DNA from 3 places in the Rhodoferax sp. GW821-FHT07F03 genome. Region 1 is predicted to be linked to each of the others. Evidence: predicted binding sites of a transcription regulator. Region 1 holds the regulator's gene; each other region holds the start of a gene.
The links. The regulator sigma-54, encoded in region 1, starts transcription at its own class of promoters, with help from an activator protein. The targets are predictions, from matches to a motif close to TGGCANGNAANCTGCTTT.
Positions count from the first base shown of each region.

Region 2: a site for sigma-54 is predicted at 2,027-2,044, ahead of pedF (cytochrome c-550 PedF). Genes of this name have one in related genera too.
Region 3: a site for sigma-54 is predicted at 2,802-2,819, ahead of hydA (dihydropyrimidinase). Genes of this name have one in related genera too.

Region 1 is NZ_JBWKQM010000010.1:77,340-82,425, reverse strand. Features, by position in the region: gene AC07R0_RS16405 (THUMP domain-containing class I SAM-dependent RNA methyltransferase) at 1-910, opposite strand, end outside; gene AC07R0_RS16400 (RNA polymerase factor sigma-54) at 1,016-2,593, opposite strand; gene lptB (LPS export ABC transporter ATP-binding protein) at 2,601-3,353, opposite strand; gene lptA (lipopolysaccharide transport periplasmic protein LptA) at 3,362-3,985, opposite strand; gene AC07R0_RS16385 (thiol:disulfide interchange protein DsbA/DsbL) at 4,104-4,763, opposite strand; gene AC07R0_RS16380 (SPOR domain-containing protein) at 4,844-5,086, opposite strand, start outside.
Region 2 is NZ_JBWKQM010000012.1:97,089-102,174, reverse strand. Features, by position in the region: gene AC07R0_RS19165 (sigma-54-dependent Fis family transcriptional regulator) at 1-1,768, opposite strand, end outside; gene pedF (cytochrome c-550 PedF) at 2,084-2,572, shown strand; gene AC07R0_RS19155 (substrate-binding periplasmic protein) at 2,607-3,494, shown strand; gene AC07R0_RS19150 (PQQ-dependent catabolism-associated beta-propeller protein) at 3,537-4,508, opposite strand; gene hrpA (ATP-dependent RNA helicase HrpA) at 4,507-5,086, shown strand, end outside.
Region 3 is NZ_JBWKQM010000007.1:98,683-103,768, forward strand. Features, by position in the region: gene AC07R0_RS12050 (NAD(P)-dependent oxidoreductase) at 1-1,356, shown strand; gene preA (NAD-dependent dihydropyrimidine dehydrogenase subunit PreA) at 1,349-2,656, shown strand; gene hydA (dihydropyrimidinase) at 2,867-4,309, shown strand; gene AC07R0_RS12065 (Zn-dependent hydrolase) at 4,323-5,086, shown strand, end outside.

The DNA.
Region 1 (5,086 bases):
ACATCACGCCGGACTCGGCCGGCGGCATGCGCTGCAAGGCATCGCCGCCACGGAACTCGACCACGCCGCTGACGCCCGCGCGCTCGGCATTGCGGGTGGCGAAATCGACCATACGGAAGGCCACATCGCTACCGAAGATCTGCGTCTCCGGCTCGTGCTCGGCGGCGTGGGCCTGCTCCTGAATGACGCTCCACACATGGGGCTGGAAGGGCAACAGCTTCTCAAAGCCAAAGCGGCGCAGGCTGCCGGGCGCAATATTGCAGGCGATCTGCGCGGCCTCTATGGCAATGGTGCCGCTGCCGCAGCAGGGGTCGTACAGGGGCGTGGTGCCATCCCAGCCGCTGGCGGCGATCATGGCGGCGGCCAGGGTTTCCTTCAACGGCGCATCGCCCTTGTCTTCACGCCAGCCACGTTTGAACAGCGCGTCACCCGAGGTGTCAATGTAGATGGTGGCGCGCTCGGTGGTCAGGTGCAGGTAGATGCGCACATCGGGCCACTGCACATTCACGTCGGGGCGCACGCCGGTCTTGAAGCGGAAGCGGTCGGCCACCGCGTCCTTCACTTTCAGCGCGGCGAAGTTCAGCGAATTGAGCGGGCTGTGCTGCGCCGTGACTTCGATCTTGAAGCTTTGCTTGGGCGTGAACCAGATCTCCCAGGCCACGTTGCTGGCGGCTTCGTACAGGTCTTTTTCGCTGCGGTATTCGGTGTTGGACAGCTCGATCAGCACGCGCTGCGCCAGGCGGCTGTGCAGGTTCAAGCGCATCGCGTCGCGCCAGGAGGAGCGCACCAGCGTGCCGCCCCGCATCACCCGCAGGTCTTCGCCCTGCAGGCCGGTAATGCCGTGCACCTCTTCGGCCAGCAGCTCTTCCACGCCGGCGGCGCAGGGTAAAAATAATTGGAGTTGGTTCATATCGTTATTTCCATGGTGTCACGCTACGCAGCCTGGGGCAAGCGGGGCGAAGCTCTTTCCTCCAGCTGCGGCATACCGTGCACGCGGCCTGGGGGAGAGCATGTTCTACAGCGCTTTGCGCAGGTTCGTGGGGGCTATGCGCAGCGCTTCGCGGTACTTGGCCACGGTACGGCGCGCGCATTCAATGCCCTGCTCTTTCAGCATGTCGGACAGCTGGCTGTCGCTGAGCGGCTTCTTTGGGTCTTCGGACGAGACAAACTGCTTGATCAGCGCCCGCACCGCGGTGCTGGAGGCGTTGCCGCCGGTCTCCGTCCCCAGGGACGAGCCGAAGAAATACTTCAGCTCGAAGGTGCCGTAGGGCGTGGCCATGTATTTGGCGGTGGTCACGCGGCTGATGGTGGACTCGTGCAGTCCCAACTCGTCGGCGATCTCGCGCAGCACCAGAGGGCGCATGGCCAGCGCGCCGTGGCTGAAGAAGTTCTTCTGCCGCTCCACGATGGCGTTGCTGACCCGCAAAATCGTGTCGAAGCGCTGCTGGATGTTCTTAATGAACCAGCGCGCCTCCTGCAGGCGCTGCTGCAGTGCGGCGTTGTTCGATGAATCCTTGCCGCCCCCCTTGTGCTGGCGCAGCGCATTGGCGTAGATGTCGTGCACGCGCAGGCGCGGCATGACCTCGGCATTCAGCTGTACCCGGAAGCGGGCCTGGGCGCCGCGCCCAACCTTGACCACGATCACGTCGGGCACCACGATGTTGCGCTCCACATCGACAAAGCGCCGCCCCGGCTTGGGCTCCAGCCGGGCGATCAGCGCCATGGCAGCCTTGATATCGGTCTCGGTGGCGCGGCACAGCTGGGCCAGGCGCTTCACGTCGCGCCGGGCCAGCAGGTCCATGGACTGGCGGCAGATGCGCATGGCCACCTTGCGCGCCGGGTCATCGCCCAGCACGGGCTGCAAACCCTCCAGCTGCAGCAACAGGCATTCACCCAGATGCCGCGCGCCCACGCCCGCCGGCTCCAGGCTTTGCAGCAGGCTCAGGGCCACCGTGAAGCGGTGTACCAGCTCTTCCACGGCCTCGGCGTCGTCGCCCGCCAGACCACGCGCCAGGGTTTCGAAATCGTCTTCCAGGTAGCCGTCGTCGTTCAGCGATTCGATCAGAAAGCGCAGCGCTGCCTGGTCCACCTCCCCCAGCCGCAGGGCCAGGGCCTGGCGGTGCAGAAAGCTGGTCAGCGACTCCTGGTTGCGGGCCAGCTCGGTGGCGTCCATCTCGCCGTCTTCACCCAGGTTGTTCTGGCGCGCCGGGGCGTCACCGCCCCATTCGCTGTCGTCGGGTTTGATCTCGGAAGTGCCATCGCCGTCCCAGCTGGTGTCGTCACCGCCAGTTAAAGGGGATTCGGCATCATTTGGGGCTTCTGCGCTGGATTCACTTGCGTATTCAGCTACAGAACTTGTAGCAATTTCAGCCTCGCGCTCCCCTGTGCTGACCGGCGTGTCGGACTGGGCCAGGCCGAACTCCTCGCGTGCAGCCTCGTCCATATTGCGTTCCAGAAACGGGTTGTCGTCCAGCATCTGGTCCACTTCCTGGCTCAGTTCCAGGGTGGACAGTTGCAGCAGGCGGATGGACTGCTGCAGCTGGGGCGTCAGCGCCAGATGCTGTGAAACGCGTAGGGATAAGCCTTGCTTCATCGGAGCATCACATCTTGAAATGTTCGCCGAGGTAGACGCGACGCACATCGGCGTTGTCCACGATCTCGGACGGCGTACCCTCGGCCAGCACATTGCCGTCGCTGATGATGTAGGCGTGGTCGCAAATGCCCAGCGTCTCGCGCACATTGTGGTCGGTGATCAGCACGCCGATGCCACGCGACTTCAGGAAGCCGATGATGCGCTGGATCTCGATCACCGCAATCGGGTCGATACCGGCAAAAGGCTCGTCCAGCAAAATGAAACGCGGCTGGGTGGCCAGGGCACGGGCGATTTCCACGCGGCGGCGCTCGCCACCGGACAAGGCCATGGCCGACGAATCACGCAAATGCTCCACCCGCAAATCCTGCAGCAACGCCGTCAGGCGCTTTTCGATCTCGGTGCGGGTGAGGGACTTGCCGGCCTCGTCGTGCTGCAATTCCAGCACGGCGCGCACATTTTCTTCCACCGTGAGCTTGCGGAAAATCGAGGCTTCCTGGGGCAGATAGCTCAGGCCCAGGCGCGAACGCCGGTGGATGGGCATGTGCTCCACCGACTGGCCGTCGATGGAAATATGCCCGCCATCAGCCCGCACCAGGCCCACGATCATGTAGAAGGAAGTGGTTTTGCCCGCGCCGTTGGGGCCCAACAAACCGACCACCTCGCCTTTTTTGACGGCCAGCGTCACGTCTTTCACGACCTTGCGCTTGCCGTAGGCTTTTTGCAGATGGCGCGCCTCCAGGCGGCTTTCTCCCGACTCCACCACCGCCGTCACTTCTTCACGCCCTCCAGCGTGGTGGTGGAACGCAGCACCGGGGCTGGCCCGGCAGGTGCCGCGCCGCTAGCAGCCGACGCTGCAGCCTTGGGTGTCAACATGGCGCGTACGCGGCCATTCTGGCCACCGGGATTGCTGCCGGCTGTGCCGCTGTCCACGGTGAATACATCGGTGGTGTTGTCGTAGACGATCAGTTCGCCGGTGATTTCGTCATTCACCTTGCTGCCGACCAGACGGCGCAAAATGGCCCGCTTGATGAAGCGCACGTTGTCCAGCTTGCTGCTGTACTCGATGGTTTCGCCCTCGCCTTCTATGTATTCGTCCAGGCCGTCGCGTTTTTGCTTGAAATACGCCAGCTTGCCCGGCTCCGCCGTCACCACGCCGAACTGGTTGCCCTCGGCATCCTGGCGCACATCGACGCGGGCGCCACGGATGATGATGGTGCCCTTGGTCATCACCACCTTGCCGGTAAAGACATTGGTCTGCTTCAGATCGTCATAACGCGCCGCGTCCGCCTCGATATTCATAGGCTTGAGTTTGTCGGCTTTTTCCGCGTGGGCCGCTCCGCCTAGACCGACGAAACAAACCACGAGCAGTGAGAGTAGGGTGTTGATTTTCATAGAGGCACGAATCTTGCAATTCATTGTAACGGCCCCTCACCCCGAGTTGGACGTAGCCAGAAAAAAGCCCGCTGACGCGGGCTTTTTCATCTCTCCGGCCTTGCCGGCCATGCCGGAATCAGGCTTTCTTGCGCTGCTCGGCCACCAGATATTCCACAACAACCAATGCACGCGGCATGGTTTGCGCCTGGCTGCCATCGGTGTAGAACTTGCCGGCCACGCCCAAAGCGGGCACGCCCGCGACCTGGTAGGCCTGCTGCAGCTGGGATGCCTTACGCACCTTGGTGCTGACGCCAAAAGACTGGTACGTCTCGGTGAACTTGGTTTTGTCCAGACCCTGCTTCACGGCCCAGGCGATCACCAGATCATCTTTGTCCAGCCGCTGATGCTCCACATGGATAGCGTTGAACACCTTGCCATGCAGTGCGTCCAGCTGGCCCAGAGCCTCCAGCGTGTAGTACAGCTTTTGCGGCGGGATGAAACTGTCCTGGAAGTTCACTGGCACACGCTTGAAGGCAATATCCTTGGGCAGGCGCTTGAGCCACTCCACCAAGGTGGGCTCAAACGCATTGCAATGCGGACAGGCGTACCAGAAGAACTCGATCACCTCGACCTTGCCGGCCGGCGCTTCTGTGGCGACTGGCTTGTCCAGCACCAGGTAATCCGTGCCCGCCACGGGCGGCTTGCCCTGCGCCAGGGCGCTACCGGTATGGCCTACGGCCAGCGTGGAACCAGCCAGCACACCCGCTGAAGCCAGCGAAAACTCACGACGTTTCATTGCAAATCACTCCTTGTGGGGGGTCGGATCGGTGCCGAGCGCAAAAGTTCAGCGCGCAGCACCAGCTTCAAGAGAACTGGTCAACGCTGCACGCGCACCAGGGTGGTTTCGCTACCGGCACTTTCCAGCCGGTCCTTGGCATGCTCGGCATCGTCGCGCTTGGCATACGGGCCCATGCGCACACGGTAGACGGTGCGGCCGGACTGCTCGCGCTCGGTAACCTTGGCTTCCATGCCCATCATGGCCAGCTTGGCACGCTGGGCCTCGGCATCTTCGGGCGTACGGTAGGCACCGGCCTGCACGAAGTACTCAAACGGCTCGGC
Region 2 (5,086 bases), on a different contig from region 1:
GGCAGATCTCGATTTCTTCGGCGCATCCCGCCATCACCACGGCCGTGCGCAGCAGGTTGAACAGCTGGCGGAAGTTGCCGGGCCAAGGGTATTGGTGGAACATCGCCATAACTTCGCTGGAGATGCCTACGGGCACCGCCGCCTGGCACACGCTGGCCAGGATTTTGCGCGTCACCACATCCAGGTCCTGGCGCTCGCGCAAGGCCGGTAGGCGCACGACCAGTCCATTCAGGCGGTAGTACAAGTCCTCGCGGAACTCGCCCCGGGCGATCATTTCCTTGAGGTTCTTATTGGTGGCGCAGATCACGGCCACATCCACCTCCACCTCTTTGCCTGCGCCCAGCGGGCTGACCTTGCGTTCCTGGAGCACGCGCAACAGCCGCGCCTGCAGATGCTTGGGCATGTCGCCAATTTCGTCCAGAAACAGCGTTCCACCATTGGCGAACTGCACCTTGCCCATGGCGCCCTTGCGCTTGGCTCCGGTAAATGCGCCTTCCTCGTAGCCGAAGAGTTCCGACTCGATCAGGGTCTCCGGAATGGAGGCGCAATTCACCGAAACAAAATTGTTGTTGGCGCGTGGCGAGTCGTTGTGGATGGCCTGCGCAAGCAAGTCCTTTCCGGTTCCGGTTTCGCCCAGGATCATGATCGGAATGTCGCGACCGCGTACCAGCTGCAATTTTTCAATCACGGCCGCAACCTGTTGATCGCCCGTATCCAGGTAGCGCAGGCTGGACAGCGCGGCTTTTTTATGCGCTCTGCTGTCCAGATGTGGCGACTTGCCCTCACTCTTGGCCGGCATCGCGGGCGCTGCCGTGTCGCTGCCCGAGAAGTCAATGGCATCGAACGCGCGTTGGCTTTTGATTTCTGCACGGCAGCAGATGGTGACGCCGTTGTGCAGGCAGAGCGAAGCCACATGCCCTTTCGCGGCTCGGACACGATCGTGAAATTGCGATGTGGAGATGCCGAAAAGAGAATAGAAAGTGTGGGCGCTCAGGGCCGTGGCGGACATGCCAAACTGGAACTGAGCGCTGCGATTGGCGGTGATGAAGCGCCCGTCCTGGTTGAAGACCGCAATGCCCTCCATCAGCGTCCCGAGGAACTCGGCGCGGGTGTGGAAGCGCACGAGGATTTCTGTGGGAAACACATCGGCAAACATGTGGTTCTCGATCATCTGCGCGGACATGCGTGCCAGCGCCATGGTGTGCTGGTGGTAGCTGCGGTAGTCGCCCGTGACGTCCAGCGCGCCGATGACTTTTCCGTGCGGGTCGAAGATGGGCGTGCACGAACAGGTGAGAAACCGGTTGGCCTGCAGGTAGTGCTGGTCGCCATGGACCACGATGGGCTTCTCCTCAGCCAGCGCGGTGCCGATGGCATTCGTGCCTTTGCCTTTTTCCGACCAGTCCACGCCTGGCTGCAAGGCCACCTTCGAAGCCTTCTGCAAAAAGTCTGCATCGCCCAGCGAATGCAGGATCATTCCGCTGCGTGTGGTGAGCAGAATCATGCTTTGCGTATTGGCGATCTGCTCGTACAGCGTTTCCATGACGGGCGCCGCATGCTGGTACAGAAAGCGGTTCTCTTCCAGCGCCTGGTTCATCAGGCCGCGTGCCGCGGCGGAAAGATCGGGGTTATCGAACTCTTCCAGTCCATATGCCTTGGAGCGCAGCTTGGAGGAACCAATCAGCGCAGAATACTCGGCGCCGATGAGCTGCGGTCCCGTGGCGGGATTGGATGTGGCTTCACCAACGACCAAATGGCTCTGTTGAATCATGTTGTCTCCGGGCGGCTCTCCTATCCGTTCCGGCTTTCAGCCCAAGGCAACAGGGTGCAGGTTGAAGCAAAAGCGGTGAACGGACGGAAGCGCTGGTTATTGTGTGCTGGGCGCATTTTGCTCCGTTTCGATACAGCACTCAACGTACAGGGACAGGCTTGCCGCGCCTGGAGTTTGATGTGCGTCAAATTGGCACAAACGATCCGTGTTTTGTACCGTGCATCCGGCAAATTGAGCCGCGGATGCCAGTGTTTTCACTGGCCCGGTATTTGCTGCCTTGCAAGACATCATGAACACAATATTGGAGGCAAAAGTATGAAACCGTTCTTCTCACACCGCGGCACCTGGGCGGCTGCTGGTTTGGCAGCTTGCTTGTCACTGGGCAGTTTGATGGCGATGGCGCATGGCGATGTGGTTCCGCAGTCGGTGGATACCAGCACCCTGCCGCAGCTCGGCAGCAAATGGCTGGATACCAACCCTTACTCGGCAGGCGATGGCCACAAGGAAGCGCTACGCATCGGCACTTCTGCCTACAACCAGAACTGCGCGCGCTGCCACGGGCTGGAGGCGATCTCGGGCGGCATCTCGCCCGATCTGCGCAAACTGGACGCCGATTGCACGGGGCTCGGGGACGAGGCCAAGAAACTGGCTTGCTTCAAGGAAATGGATGACTACTTCATCTCCACCGTGCGGCGCGGGCGTGCGCGCGACGGCCGGGTCTACATGCCGCCGTTCGAGGGCATCCTGACCCAGGAGGCCATTTGGTCGATCAAAACCTACCTGGAAACGCGCCGCGAGCCTTGAATCGTCAGGTGCCCATACACAACCGGAGACACACTTGAGCAACAAGCCATACACGCCGGCCACCAGCCGGTTGACGCGCAGAAGAATGCTGTGGGCCATGCCGCTTCTGGCCGGAGTGGTTCCCTCCGCCTGGACGCAGGAGCGCACGCCGATGGAGAGAATCAGGGCCAGCGGAATTCTTAAGGTCGCGCTCTACAAAGACAACGCTCCGTACTCGGACGGCTCCTCGGCCGGCATGACCGGCCTGGATGTCGGCCTGGCCCAGGCTTTAGCCAGGCAGCTGCAGCTCAATCTGTCGCTGCTGCCATTTGACGCCGGTGAAAACATGAACGATGACCTGCGTAATATGGTGTGGCGTGGTCACTATCTGGGATATGGACCCGCAGACGTGATGCTGCATGTACCGCTGGACAAATACTTCATGGACGAGAACCGGCAGGTGTTCATTTTTGGCCCCTATGCGCGTGAGCACCTGGTGGTCCTGCACAACCCGCGGGCTCTGCCACAGGTCTATAACCCGGAGGACCTGGTGCAGCAGAAGATCGCGGTGGAGCAAGGCAGCGGCGCGGCCAGTGCGCTCATGGGCTACAAGGGCGGCTTGCTGCGTGAGCAGGTCGCCATTTTCAAGACCGGCGTGGATGCCGCGAAAGCCATGCTGACCCAGCGTGCCAGCGCTGCCTTCGTCACATTGGCCCAGGCCGAGGCGGCTGTTTTCGAGCTCCGCCTGGATAAAAAGGACTGGGCTTTTTCCAGGCTGATGCTGCCCGGCATTTCCCCCAATGGCTGGCCGCTGGGCATGGCCGTCAAGGCCGGCAGCAAGGAGCTGGCAACCGTGCTGGACCAGGCCTTGGATGCGCTACGCCAAGGAGGCGAACTGTTGAAGATTTTTCAGTCGCAGGGCTTGACCTTGGCCGCACCGTAAATTTGCCGGTGCGGGCCCGGCGGGCTGTGTGGCCCGCGGCTTTCAGTTGGTCAGGATGGTGTGCGGTACCCGGCCTACCGGCACCGTTTTCAGTGCCTTGCCGCTGGCAGTGTCAATGATGCTCATGTCGTCCGACATGCCATTGGCCACATACAGGCGGGCGTTGTCCTTGCTCAGCGCCAGGCCCCAGGCTCTTTTTCCTACCAGCACCAGGCGGCGCACGGTGCGCGCCGCCACGTCCACTTCCGCGACATGGTTGGCGCGGCCCAATGCCACCCATACGGTTTTGCCGTCGGCCGTCATCAGTATGCCGACCGGCGTGATGTCGGCTGCGCGTATGCCGGTCAGCTGGAAGGGCAGGGTCTGCTTTACCTTCATGCTGGCGGTATCGATGATGCTGACGCTGGCACCGAGTTCGTTGCTCACCCACAGTTCGCTGCCGTCGGGCGCCATGGCAAAGCGCCTCGGGCGCATGCCGACCCTGGCCTGGCCGCTTACCTTGCGTGTGGCCACGTCCACGGCATACACCGCATTCGCCACCTCCGAAGTTACGTAGACAAACTTCCCATCGGCCGAGGCCAGTACACCTTCGGGCTCGGCTCCGGTCTTGACGGAGAACAAGGGTTTCTTGCTGGCCACGTCGTAGGCGGCCATCTGGCTGTCGTCCTCAATCGAAACATAGGCCGACTTGCCGTCGGGCGAGAGCGCGAATATCTCCGGGCTCTCGCCGGTGGGGATGGTGTCGATCTGCTTGCCGGTCTGGATGTCCACGACGCTGAGCTGATTGCCGTCGCCGCACGCAACCAGGATGTGCTGCCCGCCATGGGTCCACGCCATATGCCGTGGGCGTTTGCAGGCGGGAATGCTTTTGATGACCTTACCGTCGCCATCCATCTGCAAAATCTGGTTGTCTTTCTCGCTGCTCACAAATACGTCGGCGTATGCCGACGCGCTGAACAGCACACACAGGGACGCCAGCGGCGTGAGCAGGAATCGGTTCGAAAGCATGGGCATGGGTTTGTCTCCAAAGAATTTTTGTGGTCTATCTACGGTGTCGCCAGGGGCTAAACAGCCTTACGCACCGGTATATCAAAGCAAGCTAAGTGCCACTTGTGCTGACTCTGGCCGCGGGCGCACGGCAAGGGCCAAACGCAGCCCGGATAATCCACCCATGTTGAAAATTGAATTCCCCGCTTCGCTACCCGTCTCAGAACGGCGCGAAGAGATCGAAGCCGCCATTGCCGCCCACCAGGTGGTCATCATCTGCGGCGAAACCGGCTCCGGCAAAACCACCCAGCTACCCAAGATCGCCCTGGCCATGGGCCGCGGCAAACTGAACTACCCCGAAGGCCAACGCGGCAAGCTGATCGGCCACACCCAGCCGCGGCGCATTGCCGCCAGCTCGGTGGCGAAACGGATTGCCGAAGAGCTGAAGACGCCGCTAGGCGATGTGGTCGGCTTCAAGGTGCGCTTCCAGGACCGCCTGGGGCGCGACGCCTCGGTGAAGCTGATGACCGACGGCATCTTGCTGGCCGAGACGCAGACCGACCCGCTGCTGAACGCCTACGACACCATCATCATCGACGAGGCGC
Region 3 (5,086 bases), on a different contig from region 1:
GTGCCAGAACTATCCACACCGGCCGCACCGGACATCCGCGCCGGCCGCCTCAGCGCCGCGCAGTACGCGCAGCACTTTGCCGACGCCACGCCCCCCATGAACGCATCCCAGGCCATGCTCGAATCCGAGCGCTGCCTGTACTGCTTCGACGCGCCCTGCCAAACGGCCTGCCCTACCGACATCGACGTGCCCAGCTTCATCAAAAGCATCTCCGATGGCAACCTGCGCGGCGCGGCGCGCACCATCCTGGAAGCCAACCCGCTGGGCGGCATGTGCGCCCGGGTCTGCCCCACCGAGGTGCTGTGCGAACAATCTTGTGTGCGCAACACCCAAACCGACACGCCCATCCAGATCGGCCGCCTGCAGCGCCACGCCGTCGATGCGCTGATGGCCAGCCCCCAGCCACAGCTGTTTACCCGCGCAGCCCCCACCGGCAAGCGCATCGCCGTGGTCGGCTCCGGCCCGGCCGGTCTGGCCTGCGCACACCGCCTGGCGCGGTTGGGCAACGATGTGGTCATCTTCGACGCCAAGCCCAAGGCCGGAGGCCTGAACGAATACGGCCTGGCCAGCTACAAAACCACCGACGACTTCGCACAGAAGGAAGTGCAGTGGCTGCTGGACATCGGCGGCATCAGCATCCAAAACGACTGGCGCTTTGACGGCGCCGCCTCGCTCGACAAGCTGCAGACCGAATACGACGCCGTGTTTCTGGGCCTGGGCCTGTCCAAGGTGCAAGCCCTGGGCGTGCCCGGTGAGGCGCTGGCGAACGTGCGCAACGCGGTGGACTTTATCGCCGAGCTGCGCCAGATCGAACACGTGAACCAACTGCCCGTGGGCCGCCGCGTAGTGGTGATCGGCGGCGGCATGACCGCTGTGGACGCCGCCGTGCAGGCCAAGCTGCTGGGCGCTGAAGAGGTGCACATGGTCTACCGCCGCGGCGTGGAAACCATGGGTGCGTCGGCGGCCGAGCAAGAGTGGGCGCAAACCAACGGCGTGGTGCTGCACCACTGGCTGGCCCCGGTGGAAGTGCTGGGCAGCAGCCACGCCACCGGCGTGCGCTTTGCCGAGCAAGCCCTGGTGGACGGCAAGCTGCAGGCCACCGGCAAAGAGCTGGTCCTAGGCGCCGACATGGTGTTCAAAGCCATCGGCCAGAAGCTGGACGACAGCCCGCTGCAAGCCACAGGCCTGACCCTGCAAGGCGGCCGCATCGTGACCGCCGAAGACGGCAAGACCAACCTAAATGGCGTATGGGCCGGTGGCGACTGCCGCGCCGGCGGCCGCGACCTGACTGTAGAAGCCGTAGAGCACGGCAAACGCGCCGCTGAAAGCATGCACAAGGAATTGAACCATGGCTGATCTGTCCACCACCTTCGCCGGCGTGAAGACGCCCAACCCCTTCTGGCTGGCCTCCGCGCCGCCCACCGACAAGGCCTACAACGTGAACCGCGCTTTCGAAGCCGGCTGGGGCGGCGTGGTCTGGAAGACGCTGGGCGAAGCCGGCCCGCCGGTGGTCAACGTCAACGGCCCGCGCTACGGCGCGCTGCTGTCGAATGACCGCCGCATGCTGGGCTTCAACAACATCGAGTTGATCACCGACCGCGACCTGGAACTGAACCTGCGCGAGATCACCGAGGTGAAGCGCAACTGGGCCGACCGCGCGATGATCGTCTCGCTGATGGTGCCCTGCGTCGAAGAATCCTGGAAGGCCATCCTGCCGCGCGTCGAAGACACCGGCGCCGACGCCATCGAGCTGAACTTCGGCTGCCCGCACGGCATGAGCGAGCGCGGCATGGGCGCTGCCGTGGGCCAGGTGCCCGAATACATCGAGATGGTCACCGCCTGGTGCAAGCAGTACAGCAAGCTGCCGGTCATCGTGAAGCTCACGCCCAATATCACCGACATCCGCATGCCGGCCCGCGCCGCCAAGCGCGGCGGAGCCGACGCGGTGTCTCTCATCAACACCATCAACTCCATCATCGGCGTGGACCCGGACACGCTGATGATGTCGCCCACCACCGGTGGCCTGGGCTCGCACGGCGGCTACTGCGGCCCGGCAGTAAAACCCATCGCGCTGAACATGGTGGCCGAGATCGGCCGCGACGCCGAAACCCGCGGCCTGCCTATCAGCGGCATCGGCGGCGTGGGCAACTGGCGCGATGCGCTGGACTTCATCGCCCTGGGCGCCGGCACGGTGCAGGTGTGTACCGCGGCCATGGTGTTTGGCTTCAAGATCGTGCAGGAGATGGCATCCGGCCTGTCGGACTACATGGACAGCAAGGGCTTCAAGAGCCTGGACGACTTCCGTGGCGCGGCCCTGCCGACGGTGAAGGAATGGAAGAACCTGAACCTGAACCACGTCAGCAAGGCCGTGATCAACCAGGACTCGTGCATCTCCTGCGGCCGCTGCCACATCGCCTGCGAAGACACCTCGCACCAGGCCATCACCAAGATGAAAGACGGCGTGCGCCACTTCGAGGTGATGGAAGACGAATGCGTGGGCTGCAACCTGTGCGTCACCGTCTGCCCCGTGCCGAACACCATCAGCCTGCGCGATTTGCAGCCCGGCGAAAAAGACTTGCGCACCGGCCTCATCGTGAGCGATAAACATGCGGATTGGACGACGCATAGAAACAATCCGATGCGAGCGTCCATTTAGGACAACTACTCACCAACCAACGACGGACATGACGGTTTTCAATCCGGGAACCCGTGGAACCGGCTTTGCCGGGCCACTGGGTTCGCCCCCTGCAAGGGGGTTGGCGGAAACACGAAGTGTGGAGCCTGGGGGTGAGTCGTTATTCAGGCATTAAATATGCTTGTAGCGCAGACAATAACTGCGCCACCAGCTACTAATTTAGGAGCAACCATGACCAGTGTTTTGATCCGAGGCGGCACGGTAGTTAACGCCGACCGCGCATTCCGCGCCGATGTCTTGTGTATCGACGGCAAGATCGCCGAAGTCGGCGACAACCTGGCAGCACCTGCGGGCGCCCAGGTGGTGGATGCCGGCGGCCAGTATGTGATGCCCGGCGGCATCGACCCGCACACGCATATGCAACTGCCGTTCATGGGCACGGTGACCATGGACGACTTCTACAGCGGCACGGCGGCCGGCCTGGCCGGCGGCACCACCAGCATCATTGACTTCGTGATCCCATCGCCGAAGCAGCCGCTGATGGACGCCTACCGCACCTGGCGCGAATGGGCTGAAAAGTCCGCCGCCGACTACAGCTTCCACGTTGCCGTGACCTGGTGGGACGAAACCGTGCACCGCGACATGGGCACCCTGGTGCAAGACGAAGGCGTGAACAGCTTCAAGCACTTCATGGCCTATAAAAACGCCATCATGTGCGACGACGAAACCCTGGTGAACAGCTTCAAGCGCGCGCTGGAACTGGGCGCCATGCCCACGGTGCACGCCGAGAACGGCGAACTGGTGTATCTGCTGCAAGCCGACATGAAGGCCAAGGGCATCCTCGGCCCCGAAGGCCACCCGCTGTCGCGCCCACCCGCGGTAGAGGCCGAGGCCGCGCAGCGCGCCATCGCCATCGCCAATGTGCTGAACGTGCCGATCTACGTGGTGCATGTGTCGTGTGCCGAATCGGCCGAGGCCATTGCCCGCGCCCGCGCCGCCGGCCAGCGCGTGTACGGCGAGGTGCTGGCCGGGCATTTGACGGTGGACGACAGCGTGTACCGCAACCCCGATTTCGCCTACGCCGCCGGTCACGTGATGAGCCCGCCGTTCCGCAACAAGACCAACCAGGACGCGCTGTGGCACGGCCTGCAGGCCGGCCATCTGCACACCACGGCCACCGACCACTGCACCTTCTGCGCCGCGCAAAAGGCCGCCGGCAAAGACGACTTCAGCAAGATCCCCAACGGCTGCGGTGGCGTGGAAGAACGCCTGGCCGTGATCTGGGACGAAGGTGTGAACAGCGGCCGGCTCACGCCCAGCGAGTTCGTCGCCATTACCTCGGCCAACGCCGCCAAGCTGTTCAACATCTACCCGCGCAAAGGCTGCGTGGTGGCCGGCGCCGATGCCGACCTGGTGGTGTGGGACCCGGCGGGCACCAAGACCTTGTCCGTCAAGACGCAAAAGTCGCTGGGCGACTTCAACATCTTCGAAGGCCGCACCGTCACCGGCGTGCCCAGCCACACACTGAGCCAGGGCAAGGTGGTCTACGCCAACGGCGACCTGCGCGCCGAGCGCGGCGTCGGCAAGTACGTGAAGCGCCCACCATTCGGCCCGCAGTTTGACGCGCTGGCCAAGAAGACCGCACTACATGCGCCCCACCCCGTCGCCCGCTAATCTGGAGTTCCATATGGACACCGCACTCGCCCCTCTTTCCGAAAAAATCCAGGCCTTGCGCATCAACGGCGACCGCTTGTGGTCCTCGCTGATGGAGCTGGCCCAGATCGGCGCCACGCCCAAGGGCGGCGTCTGCCGCCTGGCCCTGACCGAGCTGGACAAACAAGGCCGCGACCTGGTCACCCGCTGGGCCACAGAGGCCGGCATGACCGTCACCATCGACAAGATCGGCAACGGCTTCATGCGCCGCCCTGGCCGCAACAACAGCCTGCCACCCATCATGACCGGCAGCCACATCGACACCCAGCCGACAGGCGGCAAGTTCGACGGCAACTACGGCGTGCTGGCCGGTATCGAGGTGGTACGCACGCTGAACGACCACGGCATCGAGACCGAGGCGCCGATTGAAGTCGCGTTCTGGACCAACGAAGAGGGCTCGCGTTTTGTGCCGGTGATGATGGGCTCGGGCGTGTTCGCCAAGGCCTTCACGCTGGAGCATGCCTACGCTGCGGTGGACACCGAGGGCAAGAGCGTGCAAAGCGAGCTGCAGAGCATCGGCTACATCGGCGACCAGGAGCCCGGCGACCACCCGATTGGCGCGTACTTTGAAACCCACATCGAGCAAGGCCCGGTGCTGGAAGACAACGACGTGACCATCGGCGTGGTGCAGGGCGTGCTGGGCATCCGCTGGTTCGACTGCACCGTCACCGGCATGGAAGCCCACGCCGGCCCCACGCCCATGGCGCTGCGCAAAGACGCCATGCTGGCCGCCACCCG